DNA from 2 places in the Pseudoalteromonas phenolica genome. Region 1 is predicted to be linked to the other one. Evidence: predicted binding sites of a transcription regulator. Region 1 holds the regulator's gene; the other holds the start of a gene.
The links. The regulator FliA, encoded in region 1, starts transcription of late flagellar genes. The targets are predictions, from matches to a motif close to CTAAAGNTNNNNNNNNNNNNGCCGATA.

Region 1 (8,218 bases):
TTGGTAAAACCAATGTCTCGTTGAATACGGCTATTGCACTTGGTCAGCAAGGAAATAGAGTACTCGTTTTAGATGCCGACTTAGGTTTGGCAAATTGTGACGTGATGCTTGGTTTAAGAGTAGAAAAAAACCTATCTCACGTACTATCTGGTGAGTGTGAGTTAGACGAAATTTTAGTCGAAGGGCCTGCTGGCATTAAAATTGTCCCCGCAACGTCGGGCTCTCAAAATATGGTAGAGTTGACACCAGCCGAACATGCCGGACTTATTCGTGCATTTAGCGAATTAAATACTGAGTTTGACATTTTAATTGTCGATACCGCTGCAGGTATTTCAGATATGGTTCTCAGTTTTTCACGAGCTGCGCAAGATGTCATGGTTGTGGTGTGTGATGAACCAACATCAATTACTGATGCCTATGCATTAATTAAAGTTCTCAGCCGTGAACATGGTGTTTATCGTTTTAAAATTGTCGCAAACATGGTTAGAAGCTTACGTGAAGGGCAAGAGCTTTTTGCTAAACTATCAAAAGTTACCGACAGATTCTTAGATGTTGCACTAGAATTAGTGGCAACCATTCCGTTTGATGAAAATATGCGTAAATCTTCGCGCCGTCAAAAGACCATTGTTGAGTTATTTCCAAACTCACCAGCGGCTGTTGCATTTAGAGGGTTGGCGGGTAAAGCAGTTAAATGGCCAATACCACATCAACCTTCTGGCCATTTAGAGTTTTTTATTGAACAGCTAGTCAACGGGTAATTATGTCGTCATCGATGGGTAAAGCGATGGGCTATCAAACTACAGACAATCTTAACAGAGTGATAGAGCGTCATACCGGTCTCGTCAAAAAAGTGGCGTGTCATTTATTGGCGCGCTTGCCTGCAAATATTCAGTTAGATGATCTCGTTCAATCAGGCATGATTGGTTTGATCGAAGCCTCAAAAAACTTTGATGCGAGTAAGGGCGCCAGTTTTGAAACCTTTGCTGGGATTCGAATTCGAGGCGCTATGTTAGATGAAATTCGCCGTGGCGATTGGGCACCAAGAAGTGTTCATAAAAATAGTCGCATGGTATCTGAGGCGATCTCTAACCTTGAGAGTGAGCTAGGTCGAGAGCCTAAAGACACTGAAATCGCTGAAAAACTTGATATTACTCTAGATGAGTACCATCATATTCTACATGACGTTAACGCGAGTAAAATCATTGGTATTGAAGATTTAGGTGTCGATGAAGACGTAATCACTCCAGTTAACAATGATTTAGCGCTAGACAAACCGTTCAATAACGTTAAAAATGAGCGTTTTAATGAATCGTTGGTAACAGCGATCCAATCGTTACCGGAAAGAGATGCGCTTGTCTTATCTCTTTACTATAACGACGAAATGAATTTAAAAGAAATAGGGCAAATACTCGATGTGAGTGAATCACGAGTAAGCCAAATACATGGGCAGGCAATGATTAGGCTTAGGGCTAAAATCAATGACTGGGTCAATTAGAGTAATAATAATAGGTTCAAACCTCACTGGAGGATGTTTTGGATAAAAACATGAAAATTCTTGTGGTTGATGATTTTTCTACGATGAGAAGAATAATCAAAAACCTACTGAGAGACTTAGGTTTTACAAACGTACAAGAAGCAGATGATGGTAGCACAGCTTTGCCTATGCTTCAGAATCAAGAATTTGATTTCGTAGTCACAGACTGGAACATGCCAGGCATGCAGGGTATAGATCTTCTTCGAGCTATTCGTGCAGATGACAGCCTTAAACATATACCAGTACTTATGGTGACAGCAGAAGCGAAAAAAGAACAAATTGTTGCTGCTGCGCAAGCAGGTGTTAATGGTTATATCGTTAAGCCATTCACTGCCGGAACACTGAAAACAAAACTAGAAAAAGTGTTTGAACGTTTAGGCTAAATAATTAAGAAGGAGAGGCGGATGTCAGCACCTTCTGTGCCTCAAATAACACTTGAACAAGCTAAGCAATTAGTGGCTTATCTTGAACAAGGCGAGCAAGATAAAGCAGATGAATTGATCATGGAAGCTGCGAGTAAGGAGCAATCTGAACTTTTTGCTGAAGTGGGTAAGTTGACTCGTCAGTTACACGAGTCTCTGAAAAATTTTGAGCTTGATACACGTATTGCTGATTTGACGACAGAAGCCTTACCTGATGCTAAAGAACGTTTAAATTATGTCATGGAAATGACAGAAAATGCTGCCAATAAGACGATGGACGCAGTTGAAGCAAGCTTACCACTCGCGCAACAGCTTGCAGACGATTTATCTGATATAAAACCAATTTGGGATCGCCTGATGAGACGAGACATTCAACTTGGTGAATTTAAGTCTCTTTGTCATGACTTAGATAAGTTCATGCAAGGTTCTCAGTCTACAACTGACGAACTTCAAGGTCATATGACAAATGTTTTGATGGCCCAAGACTATCAAGATTTAACCGGTCAGGTAATTCGGCGTGTAATAGAATTAGTCAGAGAAGTTGAAGATAGTTTAATTCATTTATTAACAGTATTTGGCACGGCAGAAGAACCCCAAGCAAAACTAAAAGAAAATATTGAAGAGGTTCAGATTGCTGAAATGGATCCTGCTGATATTTCGGGACCAGAAGGCCCGATTATGAATGCAGAATCTAGAGAAGATGTCGTATCTAATCAAGATGAGGTCGACGATTTACTGTCGAGCTTAGGCTTCTAATAGGAGAGTGTATACATGAGCTTTGAAGTCGATGAAGATATACTACAAGACTTTCTTGTTGAAGCTGGTGAAATATTAGAGCTGTTATCTGAGCAGCTTGTTGAGCTAGAAAATAACCCTGAAGATAAAGAATTACTGAATGCTATTTTTAGAGGTTTCCACACGGTAAAAGGTGGAGCAGGCTTTTTAAGCATGACCGAGCTTGTTGATGCTTGTCATGGTGCTGAAAACGTCTTCGATGTTTTAAGGCAAGGCCAGCGTTCTGTTTCTCCAGAGTTGATGGATGTCATTCTTCAATCACTCGATACCATAAACGAAATGTTCGCTCATATTCAAAACCGTGAGCAACCAGACCCTGCAGATCCGGCACTACTCGAAACGTTGCACCAACTAAGCAAGCCAGAATCTGAGGATGAACAGATTTCAATTTCAAATGCTGAACCAGAGGCCGCTGTAGAAGAAGCACCACAAGCGGATTTATCTGCTGATGATATTCTTTTTGATATTGATACCGATGATGTAGCTGGTGAAACTACTTCAGAAAGTATTGATGAAATAACAGAAGACGAATTTGAAAGTTTGCTCGACGAGCTGCATGGTGCAGGTAAAGGTCCTGCGATTGAACAACCTTCTTCATCGCCATCTAGTATTGAAGATGGAGACATAACCGATGATGAGTTTGACAGTTTATTAGATGAACTCCATGGTGTGGGCAGTTTCGGCGCTATTGATACGCCTTCTCAGGCAAAAGCCGAAACGACTCAGGCTGCTGCTCCTTCACAACCTTCCTCAGCATCAAGCGATGACGAAATCAATGATGAAGAGTTCGAAGCGCTATTAGATGAACTTCATGGTAAGGGGGGGGCTCCAAAGTCGTTAGAACCCGCAGAACCCCCAAAAGCAGCTCCAAGCCCACAACCAAAGAAACCAGAGCCTGTTACTGCGAAACCTGTAGCTAAGCCAAAACCTGCGCCTCAGCCAGCTAAATCTGCTCCAACACCTGCACCTGCGGCGAAAGCACAAACTGCACAGGCATCGGCTAAAAAGCCGCCTGCACCTCAAGCTGAAACAACCGTTCGTGTTGATACTAAGCGTCTAGACCAAATAATGAATATGGTTGGTGAATTAGTATTGGTAAGAAATCGCCTTGTAAGTTTAGCTAACAACTCTAGCAGTGAAGCTATGGGTAAAGCGATTTCTAACCTTGATGTGGTTACTGCCGATTTGCAAGGTGCAGTAATGAAAACTCGAATGCAACCGATCAAGAAAGTATTTGGTAGGTTCCCTCGTGTTGTTCGTGACTTAGCGAGAAGCTTGAAGAAAGACATTAATCTTATCCTCGAAGGTGAAGAGACAGATTTAGATAAAAATTTAGTTGAAGCACTTGCCGACCCACTTGTTCACTTAGTACGGAACTCTGTAGATCATGGTATTGAAATGCCTGATGTTCGTGAGGCATCAGGTAAACCTCGTACAGGCACAGTGACGCTCTCGGCATCTCAAGAGGGTGATCATATTCTGTTGACCATCAAAGATGATGGTGCAGGTATGGATGCTGAAAAACTGAAAAAAATAGCCATTAATAAAGGTGTTATTGATTCAGACCAGGCAAGTCGTTTATCTGACACAGAAGCTTATAACCTCATTTTTGCACCTGGATTTTCGACCAAGGAAGAGATTTCAGATATTTCTGGTCGTGGTGTTGGGATGGACGTTGTTAAAACGAAAATCACTCAACTTAACGGTTCTGTCAATATCCAATCAGAACTAGGTGTAGGCACTATCCTTGAGATAAAAGTGCCTCTGACACTGGCAATTTTACCAACATTAATGGTTGTAGTAGGTGAGCAAACCTTTGCTTTGCCGCTTGCAGGCGTTAGTGAAATATTCCATTTAGACTTAACAAAAACCAATGTTGTAGATGGACAGCTAACGATTATTGTTCGTGAAAAAGCAATTCCTTTATTCTATTTAGAACACTGGCTTGTAAAAGGCGCAGATAGATCAACGAAGAAAGCTGAAGGACATGTTGTAATTGTTCAAATAGGTACACAGCAGGTTGGATTTGTTGTTGACTCCCTTATTGGTCAAGAAGAAGTGGTGATAAAGCCGCTCGATGCCTTATTACAAGGTACACCAGGTATGGCTGGAGCAACAATTACTTCTGACGGTGGGATAGCATTAATCTTGGATGTGCCAAATATGCTAAAACACTATGCAGGTAAGTAACCTTCATTAGCAAAAAAGATTTAAGTGGTGCATACGCACCACTTTTCGTTCTTAAGAATTCATAGAGTATGCCAATGGCAGTAAAAGTTTTAGTTGTAGACGATTCAAGCTTTTTTAGGCGTCGAGTCAGCGAAATTTTAGAGCAAGATAGTGATATCAAGGTAATTGACTTTGCTGTTAATGGACAAGAAGCTGTTGAAAAGGCGGCTTCACTTCGTCCAGATGTTATTACTATGGACGTAGAAATGCCTATCTTAGACGGTATTAGTGCCGTAAAGAAAATCATGCAGGCTAACCCTACCCCAATTTTGATGTTTTCCTCACTTACTCGTGAAGGTGCAGGTGCTACTTTAGATGCGCTTGATGCTGGTGCGTTAGACTTTTTACCAAAAAAGTTCGAGGATATAGCTCGAAATAGTGAAGAAGCGATTAAATCGTTACAAAACAAAGTAAAAGAAATTGGACGCAGAAGGTTGCCGCGTTCTGTGAGCAGTTATTCAAGGCCATCGGTTACAAAGGCGCCAACACCTCAAGCTTCTATTTCACCAAGACCTTCGACGTCGACACGAACATCGAGTGTTGCCCAACCAGATAGAAGCTTTCAAAGAACTTCTACACAGCAGGTTTCGAGTGCATCAACGCCAAGTAAGCAGTTCAAAGCTTCAGGTAAACAATATAAGCTTGTTGCAATAGGTACTTCAACGGGTGGGCCAGTTGCACTGCAAACAATTCTTACTCAATTACCTGCAAATTTTCCACATCCGATTTTGTTAATACAGCATATGCCTGCCGCTTTTACACCTGCTTTTGCAACTAGGTTGAATAGCTTGTGTAAGATTAAAGTCAAAGAAGCAGAGCATGGTGATAAATTACAACCGGGTGTTGCATATTTGGCGCCGGGTGGAAAGCAAATGCTGGTTGAGTCTAAAGGTGCAATGAAAACTCTAAGAGTCTTTGAAGATGACAGCCCACGGGTAACGTACAAACCTTGCGTTGATGTTACGTTCGCTAGTGCGGCAAAGGCTTATCAGTCAGATGTGCTTGCGATAGTTTTAACAGGCATGGGAGCCGATGGTAGAGATGGTGCTCGTTTATTAAAACAGTCTGGCGCGACGATTTGGGCGCAAGATGAGCAAACTTGTGTTGTTTATGGTATGCCTCAAGCTGTTGCAAATGCAGGCTTATCCTCTGAGAGTTTGGCTTTACATGACGTTGCCACAAGAATCAATAAAGAAATAGGTTGTTAATCTATTTCTTAAAGCACTAGGAAGTAATTGTTTCGTGAAAATCTGGACTGTAGCAAATCAAAAAGGTGGTGTTGGTAAAACAACGACTACTGTTAGCCTTGGTGGGATCCTTGCTAAGCAAGGAAAACGTGTTTTGCTTATAGATACAGACCCTCACGCTTCTTTGACTTATTATTTTGGCATTGACTCTGAAGAGTTAGAAGTCAGTGTGTATGATATTTTTGCTCGAGGAACTGCGATGGAAAGCGAGGAGATTCTCCAAGCTTTGTGTCCTTCAACCATTGAGAACCTTGATATTTTGCCTGCAACTATGGCGATTGCTACCTTAGACAGGAGTATGGGTAATCGAAATGGCATGGGTTTAATTCTGAAAAAAACACTGGCGAAAATAAACGAACACTATGATTATGCCATTCTTGATTGCCCGCCTGTTTTAGGGGTGTTAATGGTAAATGCATTAGCTGCCAGCGAACGTGTACTGATCCCTGTGCAAACAGAGTTTCTAGCGCTTAAAGGCTTAGATCGTATGATGCGTACTATGGAATTAATGCAAAGCTCTCAAGCAAAACAATATAATTACACCATAGTGCCAACCATGTATGATAAACGGACAAAAGCTTCACTAGAAGCATATAAGACATTGCTTGCTAATTATGAAGGTTTTGTATGGCCAGGTGTAATACCGGTGGATACTAAGTTTAGAGATGCCAGTTTAGCGCAGCAAGCACCCATAGAGTATTGTCCTAAATCTAGGGGTGTGTTTGCTTATAAGGCATTACTAGAGTATTTAATGAAGGGTAGTTAGAGGCTATATGAGTAAACACTTGTTTGCTAATGAGAAGGTAATGAAACAGTATCTAGGCGCATTATTGCAAGAAGATGAGCCTCAAGAGACTGCGCTTGCCCCTGTGGCAAAATTACTCGAGCGTGTACCTGAGATTACTGAGACAGAGTTAAATCAACCAGTCGAAAAAGTTGTACCAGATATCATTGAGACTCAATCTGCGCCGGTAGTAGAAAGCCCTGAGGTCGTCGAAATCCCAGAGGTTGAGTCGAAAGATCTTGAGTTAACAAAAAATAATACTATTATCAAAGAAGAAGCTATTGTTGAGCCAAGTTTAACAAGCGTTCAAGAAGAGTATGGTGAAAGTGAGTTTCAAGCTTTATTTTTTGAAGTTGCAGGGCTGACTTTGGCAGTGCCTTTGAAGTCTTTAGGTGGTATTCACCAATTAGGTGAGGTAACACAGCTTTTCGGAAAGCCTAAGTGGTTTAAAGGTGTCATGCTTAATCGAGAAGAAAAGCTCAACGTTGTTGATACTGCCAGATGGGTTATGCCTGAGAAGTATACCCCAGAGCTTGAAGAGAAACTGGATTACCAGTATTTAATTACACTCGGAGATAGCCCTTGGGGGCTGTTGGCTGAAAATTTAATTAATAACATCACATTAAAGCCAGAAGACATTAAGTGGCGTGTAAATGGAGGCAAGCGACCTTGGCTTGCTGGCGTCATTAAAGAAAAAATGTGTGCTTTGATAGATGTAGAGAATTTAAACCGCTTACTAGAGCAAGGCTTAGATAGCCAAGAGCAGTAACTCAGAACTTTATGGAGTATAACCATGAGCCAAGATAGACTACTTTCTGCAGACAATAATGCCGACAGTAATGATGAAGTTCTTCAATGGGTAACTTATAAGTTAGAAGACGAAACGTATGGTATTAATGTAATGCAAGTGCAGGAAGTGCTGCGTTATACAGAAATAGCCCCAGTGCCAGGTGCGCCAAGCTATGTTCTTGGTATTATTAATTTGCGTGGTAACGTAGTAACGGTTATCGATACTCGTGCACGTTTTGGTCTGATGAGCTCAGAGGTAACTGACAACTCAAGGATCGTGATCATAGAAGCTGAAAAGCAGGTCATTGGTATTCTTGTCGATAGTGTTGCTGAAGTTGTTTACTTACGCAGCTCAGAAATCGACAGTGCACCAAACATTGGTACTGAAGAAAGTGCTAAGTTCATCCAAGGCGTGTCG
Region 2 (8,218 bases), 1.4 Mb from region 1:
TCTTTGTGGACCGCCATTAGCTTTGTTGGTTTTTTCACTCCAATACGTGAACTAGTGCCTGATTTACTGACTTGGAGTGCAGGTAATTATGCGGTTATAAGCATCGTAGTATTTACCGCATGTACCTATGGTAATGCAGGTTGGATGAGAGAAATTATGTGCTTACATATGTGTCCTTATTCACGTTTTCAATCTGCTATGTTCGATAAAGACACCTTTACTGTAAGCTATGATGCGAAACGCGGCGAGTCACGTGGTCCTCGTTCTCGTAAACAAGATCCTAAAGAAATGGGTTTGGGCGATTGTATCGACTGCAACCTGTGTGTTCAGGTATGTCCTACAGGTATCGATATTCGTAACGGCTTGCAATATGAGTGTATCAACTGTGGTGCATGTATTGACGCGTGTGATGGGGTGATGGATAAAATGAATTACCCACGTGGTTTAATTTCATATACCACCGAGCGTAACCTGGAAACACCAGATAACAAAACCAAAGCATTCCGTGGTAAGTTGGCAGGTTATTTATTAATCATGACAGTGTTAATTGCTGCACTGGTGGTGAATATTGCGATGCGTAAGCCTATGGAGCTCGATATTATTCGTGATAGAAATCAGCTTTATCGAGTCAATTTCGATGGTTTAGTTGAAAATACTTATACCTTAAAAGTCATCAATAAAACACAGCAATCACAACAATACGACATTGCGGTTGAGGGGTTAAAGAACTTTAATGTGTTGGGTAAATTAGCGATTGAAGTTCAGGCGGGTGAATCGATGAATGTGCCACTTTCTGTGATTATTGACCCTTATGACCTTAAAAAGCCAGTGACTGAATTCCACTTTAGAGTTCAAGTGAAAGGCGACCCGACAGTGTCATTATCACAGCCTACCAACTTCTTTAAAGGCAAATAATTAGATACACTTATTAAACCAAGCAAAAGCGGGTATTCCCCGCTTTTTTTATGCCAAATGAGGAATACATGAGCGAGTTTAGTTTTGCGAATTTAAATCCAGATCGTATCTTGGATGCCATAGAAAGCATTGGGGTTTACCCTGAAACAGGCTTGCTACCTTTGAACAGTTATGAAAATCGCGTTTATCAGTTCAAGGCGGAAGATGGTAAACGGTATGTCACTAAGTTTTATCGTCCCGAGCGCTGGAGTGAGGCGCAAATAAAAGAAGAGCATGCTTTTGCATTTGAACTTGCTAATGAAGAAGTGCCTATCGTCGCGCCAGTCGAAATAGCCGGCGAAAGCTTATTCGAGCATGCTGGTTACAAATTTGCGCTTTTTCCAAGTGTCGGTGGGCGTCAGTTTGAAATTGACAATTTAGACCAGCTTGAAATGCTTGGCCGTTATATCGGACGACTACACCTAGTTGGTAAGAGTAAACCATTTCAACATAGACTGAGTATTAATACCCAGAGCTACTTACTCGATGCCAAGGAAGTTATTCAAAATAGTAAACTTGTGCCTATACATCTAGAAACCGCGTTTTACACTATTTTAGAACAGGTTATATCGCAAACAGCGCAAATGTATCATGTTGATAAGCCTATTCGTTTGCATGGCGATGCACATGCTGGCAATATTCTGTGCACAGGCGATTCTCTGACCTTAGTGGATTTAGATGATTGTCGCTCAGGCCCTGCAATCCAAGATTTATGGATGATGCTTAATGGTGATAAAAACGAGCAATTAATGCAGCTCGATACACTATTAATGGGGTATGAAGAATTCAACTCTTTTGATGCAAAAGAGCTGCAACTGATAGAGCCGCTACGTGCGATGCGAATGGTGCATTACATGGGGTGGTTAGCTGCCAGATGGGAAGATCCTGCATTTACGCGGAACTTTTCTTGGTTTGCAACAGACAAATACTGGGAGCAGCAGATCTTAGCATTGAAAGAACAGCTTGCAGCGTTACAAGAGCCTGCATTACAACTGTTTCCATAAAAAATTGAGAAATAACTATGTTAAAAGCGTTAAAACTATCCATTCTATTTTTCTGCTTGCCGTTGTTAGCCATGGCTGCAGAATTTGATTTTAAAGAAGGTGTGCACTACCAAACTTTAACCACTCAAAAAAGTGAGCAAGCAAAAGTAACTGAGTTCTTCTCATTTTACTGCCCGCATTGTTTCCGTTTTGAACCGGTTGCTAAAGCATTAGAGCAAAGCTTGCCAGAAGGTGCTGTATTTGAAAAAAGCCATGTGAACTTTTTAGGTGGTTTGCCTGCACAAGTACAAAGCAATTTAAGCTATGCCTATATCGTGGCAAAGCAAATGGGCAAAGGTGATGAAATTGCAGCTAAAATTTTCGACAGTATTCATGTAAAAAAAGCGCCATTAAATGACATTAAAGATGTGAAAAAACTTCTAGATATTAATGGTATTAGTGAAAAGCAGTTTGATGCTGCACTAGCAAGTATGCCAGTGATTGCGGCTGAAAAACTGATGCAAGACGATCAAACTCGCTTTTCAAAAGCGGGCGCACTATCTGGCGTACCTACATTTATCGTGAGTGATAAATACAAAGTAAATACCAACAGTTTAAAAAGCCAAGAGCAATTCAACGCATTGGTTAAACATTTATTAGCAAAATAATACGGAGAATAAAATGTTAAAGCTAATTAAAGCCGCTGCGCTGGCACTCATGCTGCCTGTAGTTGCAAACGCAGCTCAGTTTGAAGAAGGCGTTCATTACGAAGTGATTGCAGAGCGCGGTACTAAGAAACCTGAAGTGACAGAGTACTTTTCATTTTTCTGCCCTGCATGTAATGCGTTTGAGCCATTGATTGCTCAGGTAAAACCTAAATTGAATGAAGGCGTAAAGTTTAAAAAGAGCCATGTAGACTTCACAGGACCTCGTGATCCAGAAGTACAAAAAATTATGGCTCAAGGTTTAGCGCTTGCTGAAGTGCTACCTCAAAAAGACAAAATCATTGCAGCAATTTTCACACATATCCATGCTAAGCGTAATAAGATTAATGAGCTTGCAGATATGAAAGACATTTTTGTTGCACAAGGTGTAGACGGTACTAAGTTTGACAAAATGTACAAGAGCTTTGCTGTACGTACTAAGACTTCAAGAATGGCGCGTATGCAACAAAAGTGGTCTGAAAAACGTGCGCTTACAGGTGTACCTACGTTTATCGTAAATGGTAAATATAAACTGCGTCTTCGTGAGTCAAAAACAACGACTCCTGAGCAGATCAGTGCATTAATTAATTATTTGGCTGCTAAATAATTAATTATGAGTTAGATCAGAGCCTCGCACTTGCGAGGCTTTTTTATTGGAAAAGACATGCATAAAATTTTGGTTTCAAGTTGCTTACTCGGACAACCCGTCCGTTATGATGGGCAATCTAAAGGGCTAACAAATGATATTCTGACTCAATGGCTGAAAGAAAAGCGAGTTGTTGCATTTTGTCCTGAGGTCTCGGGCGGTTTACCAACCCCAAGGCCGCCAGCAGAAATCAGTGTTGAAAAGGTGATGACTGCAAATGGTGAAGATGTCACGAGTGAATTTCAGTTAGGAGCCCAAAAAGCCCTCGCATTATGTAAAGCGCAGCAAATCAAGTTTGCTTTATTAAAAGAATCAAGCCCTTCGTGTGGTCGTAATACTATTTACGATGGGTCGCATAAGGGAGTTAAAGTGGCAGGAATGGGCTTAACAGCTGAAAAGCTTGTTAAAGCAGGTATACAGGTTTTTAGTGAAGACCAATTACCAGAGCTAGTCAGTGCTCTGGCAATTGCTGAAAAGAATTAGCGGGATTATTTACGCTGTAAAAATACACCAGACTCCACATGATGTGTATATGGGAACTGGTCGAAGATCGCAATGCGAGATACAGAGTGTGTTTCACATAGCATGTCTAAATCACGCTCTAGTGTGTCTGGGTTACATGAGATATAAATGATGTTGTCGTAATTAGACACTAAACGACAAGTCAGTTCGTCCATGCCTGCACGTGGTGGATCTACCAAAATAGTTTGGCAGTTGTAGTCTTGAAGGGTAATGCCATTTAATCTAGAAAATTGGCGTTCGCCTTTCATTGCCTGCGTAAACTCTTCACTCGACATACGAATAATATCTAAGTTCTCAACCTTATTCGCTGCGATATTAATTTGTGCCGAATTGACCGACGACTTTGAGATTTCAGTTGCTAATACTTTATTAAAGCTACCCGCTAAAGCAATTGAGAAGTTACCGTTACCACAATATAGCTCAAGTAAATCATTCTCCAGTGGCGCACAAAGGTCTTGCGCCCATTCCAGCATTTTCTCATTTACTTTCGCATTTGGCTGAGTAAAGCTATTTTCAACTTGCTGGTACTGATAAGTTTGACCATTTACAGTCAATTGCTCTGTGACAAAATCGTTGCCTAACACGATCTTTTGTTTACGAGCGCGACCGATAAAGTCAATTTTATAGGTTTTCTGAAGCTCAGAACGTAATGCATTAATTGCCGCTAACCATTCATCATCAAGCTGTTTGTGATAAAGCAGACTTACTAGGATCTCTCCACTTAGCGTAGATAAGTAATCGATTTGGAAAAGCTTACGGCGAAGTATCTCGTTATGACGTAACTTTTCCATCATAACTTGCATGATTTCACTAATAAGCGGCGCGGCAGGATCAAATGTTTCCACTCGAATTTTTTGCTTACTCTCTTGATCAAACATAATGTGGTAGAGATCGTCACCATCGTGCCATACTCTAAATTCAGCACGTTGACGGTATTGCGTTTTTGCTGATTCAAAGACTTCAAGCTGTGGTGCGTTAAAGCGAGCAAATTGAGCACTAATACGCGTTTGCTTCTCAGCAAGCTGCTGTTCATATGTGGCGGTATCAATAGTGATGACTGGCATAGTTAAACTGACCTTACAAATTCGAGAGCGGGTATTGTAGGGGGCATAGGTGATTTGTCCAGTTTCTCGCTAAATTTTGTTGTTTTTTTATACTAACGCCTCAAGTGTTATTAATATTTGCCGATAAGCAGAAAATAACCGAGCACATGCTTGGTGACCATTATTTCTGGGAGACAGAACATGAAAATTGGACAACTTAACCAGCTTCTTAATCCTGCTATGGCAAATAAGGCGAACAATAAAGCTGCCTTTAAGCCGACCATGCATTTAAACCCAGATAGCTATCATGGTGATAAGAGTAAAATAGCAGCTAAATTACTAGATGATAAATTGGCAGAAGCTTTAGGCATTGAAAAGCCAGAGAAAGAGAAAAAGCCATTATTTGATTTTGAAGCCATCGTTAAAAATGTGCTCGACTTTGTTAAAGGGGCAGTGAACAAAGCGAAAGCAGATGGTAAAGATGACGACACTTTAAAAGATATGTTGGGGGCTGCACGAAAAGGTGTCCAAATGGGCATTGATGAAGCCACTTCGGAGTTAAAAGAAAGTGCGCTTTTTAATGATGACATTGAAGAGGGTATAGAAAAGTCTCGAGAAGGCATTTTCAAAGGACTCGATGATTTTGAAGAAGAGTTATTTAACCCTAAACCTGCTTATATGCAGGTCAGTGCAGCACAGTATGCAAGTTTGTCGAATCAAGCAGAATATAGTTTTACAACTGCAGAGGGTGATGAAGTGACTATTTCACTGAGTGATGCTCGTTCAAAAGGTCAAGCAGCCAGCTATACTCAAAACGGTGATAATTATGGCTTGGCTGTGTCAGAGCAATCAAGTGAGGATGTAAGCTTTTCGATCAGTGTGAATGGTGAGCTTAATGCCGATGAGCAAAAAGCCATAAATGAAATGATGAAAGACATTCGCAATGTCAGTGATTCATTTTTCTCAGGTGAATATGACGATGCGTTTGAAAAAGCATCGGCATTGAATATAGAGAGTGATCAAATTACCAATTTCACGATGGATTTACGTCAGACAAAAACAACCGCTGCAATTGCTCAATACCAACAAGCGAACCCAATAAAAGAGTTAGAGCAAGCGTTTCAGCCTCTTGATAAACAACTAGAGAATATTCATTCAGAAGGTAAGGCATTAGGCATTGAACAGCAGTTACCTGATATTATGGCGTGGATGAATGATGGACAAGCAAGAATGGCTCAGCTTTTAGATTATGCGCAAGGCTTCTTCAATCAACTTGATAATAAGTCAGAGAAATCAGCTTAAGTGACTTGGCAAGCCATATAAGCTCGGGCAAACTTGCACCTCAGTATAGAGGAGCCATAGTTTGCCGCATATTTTAGTTTTTGATTCAGGTATTGGTGGGACAAGTGTCTTAACACATATCCAAAGTGCACTGCCAGAGGCAGACTATACCTATATTATGGATAATGCATTACTGCCCTACGGGCTTCAGACAGAAGAAACAATTCAAAATAGACTGGCAAATCTCGTCAATAAAATAAGCTCAAACTTTTTTGGTGAAGTTGACTTAATTGTTATTGCTTGCAATACAGCCTCTACTTACGCACTGGCACATATTCGACAGTTTACTCAAATTCCGATTGTTGGTGTGGTGCCTGCTATAAAGCCTGCAGCACAAATTAGTATTAGAAAGCATATTGCTTTATTAGCAACGCCTGCTACTTCAAAGAACCAGTATACGCAATCTTTAGTGAGCGAGTTTGCTCAAGATTGCCAAGTAAGCTTCTACCATTCAACAGAGTTGGTAAGGCTGGCAGAGCGCAAGTTTTGGTTAAATGAAGATGTACGAGAAGGAGTTAACAAGGAGCTATCATCTATTAAGGTTGATAATCAAGCTGATGTTTTGATATTGGGGTGTACACATTTTCCAATATTGAAATATGAAATAGCAGAGTTTTATAAAACGCAATGCGTATTAATAGACTCCGGAACTGCAATTGCAAAAAGAGTAAAGCATTTGTTGGGTGGCAGTATAGATGAAGCAGAAATAAAAAAGCCGCTACAGTTTTATGCAACGGCTTTAAATGATGTCCCTGCTATTGCAGGATACGATGTGAAAAGTTTATATCTTTAACTTGCTACAGCTTCTTCCGATGCCTCAGGTTTTTGTTTTGCAGCTCTAACCTTCAGTGTACGTTGTTGGAACTCTTTTTCATTCAATGCTGCAATGGCTTTATCAGCATCAGCTTCTGCCATCTCCACAAAGCCGAAACCACGACGTTTACCTGTATTTTTATCTTTTAATAAACGAACGTTGAATACACGGCCCTGTTCAGAGAAAAGCTCTCGAACGACACTTTCATTTGCTTTATAAGGTAAGTTACCTACATAAAGTGTTTTTGTTTTTACTTCAGCATTGTCAGATTGCGGGGGTACATTACTTGCCGACATAACAGTTGCAATGAAACCACCGATGAGTGTGCCAATAGAAAAAGTAGCACCAAGATTAAGAGAAGAGTCTGCAAGAAGAGCATTAGCAGCAAAATAGCCGATTATCGCAATTGCTAAAACAATAAAAAGAGACTTTTGTTGAGTTGGGTTCATAAGGATCTACCAATATACAATGGGTATACAATAATTTAACAAACGAGCTGCTATCTTAGCGTCTTAAAATGTTTAAGCAATAATTAAAAAGAGAAATTAGCTATTCGAAGTGGGTAAATAGAACATTTTTTATTCTAACAAGCCTTTTTTGTTCTCTTTTTGAGCGGTTGAACACATTTCTCAAAATTAATTGAAAAAAGGGGTTGCGCGCTTTTAAATTCTCCCTATAATGCGCACCCACTGACACGGGGCGAGACGCTGAAAAGCAAATCAAAACGATGTCGAGTCAAATAAAACTTAATCTTAAATAACTTTTTAAAATTAAGTGTTGACATAAAAAGTGAAGTCGTTATTATGGCGCTCCACTTCGCAGCGAGGCTGCGGTAACTCATCGAGTTACACTGTTCTTTAAAAATATGAAGCAATCATCTGTGTGGGCACTCGTACAGATTGAGTTCTAACAGCTCTTGATTCAGGAGCAAAAAAATTTAGAGTCTCAATTTCTTATGAGTGACTATATAGTCAATTTATACAGAATTCATTGAGCACGAATCTTCGGATTCAAAAAACTTTTAATTGAAGAGTTTGATCATGGCTCAGATTGAACGCTGGCGGCAGGCCTAACACATGCAAGTCGAGCGGTAACATTTCTAGCTTGCTAGAAGATGACGAGCGGCGGACGGGTGAGTAATGCTTGGGAATATGCCTTAGGGTGGGGGACAACAGTTGGAAACGACTGCTAATACCGCATAACGTCTACGG

Region 2: a site for FliA is predicted at 4,973-4,999, ahead of PP2015_RS15835 (DUF5610 domain-containing protein). Genes of this name have one in related genera too.

The regions. Positions count from the first base shown of each region.
Region 1 is NZ_CP013187.1:1,091,727-1,099,944, forward strand. It holds gene PP2015_RS04890 (MinD/ParA family ATP-binding protein) at 1-758, shown strand, start outside; gene PP2015_RS04895 (RNA polymerase sigma factor FliA) at 785-1,495, shown strand; gene cheY (chemotaxis response regulator CheY) at 1,534-1,917, shown strand; gene PP2015_RS04905 (protein phosphatase CheZ) at 1,939-2,712, shown strand; gene PP2015_RS04910 (chemotaxis protein CheA) at 2,728-4,941, shown strand; gene PP2015_RS04915 (protein-glutamate methylesterase/protein-glutamine glutaminase) at 5,016-6,188, shown strand; gene PP2015_RS04920 (ParA family protein) at 6,223-6,993, shown strand; gene PP2015_RS04925 (chemotaxis protein CheW) at 7,001-7,780, shown strand; gene PP2015_RS04930 (chemotaxis protein CheW) at 7,805-8,218, shown strand, end outside.
Region 2 is NZ_CP013187.1:3,519,456-3,527,673, reverse strand. It holds gene ccoG (cytochrome c oxidase accessory protein CcoG) at 1-915, shown strand, start outside; gene PP2015_RS15860 (serine/threonine protein kinase) at 984-1,958, shown strand; gene PP2015_RS15855 (thiol:disulfide interchange protein DsbA/DsbL) at 1,976-2,605, shown strand; gene PP2015_RS15850 (thiol:disulfide interchange protein DsbA/DsbL) at 2,619-3,248, shown strand; gene PP2015_RS15845 (2-thiouracil desulfurase family protein) at 3,306-3,770, shown strand; gene trmA (tRNA (uridine(54)-C5)-methyltransferase TrmA) at 3,776-4,873, opposite strand; gene PP2015_RS15835 (DUF5610 domain-containing protein) at 5,054-6,154, shown strand; gene murI (glutamate racemase) at 6,216-6,986, shown strand; gene PP2015_RS15825 (RNA recognition motif domain-containing protein) at 6,983-7,456, opposite strand; rRNA gene PP2015_RS15820 (16S ribosomal RNA) at 8,030-8,218, shown strand, end outside.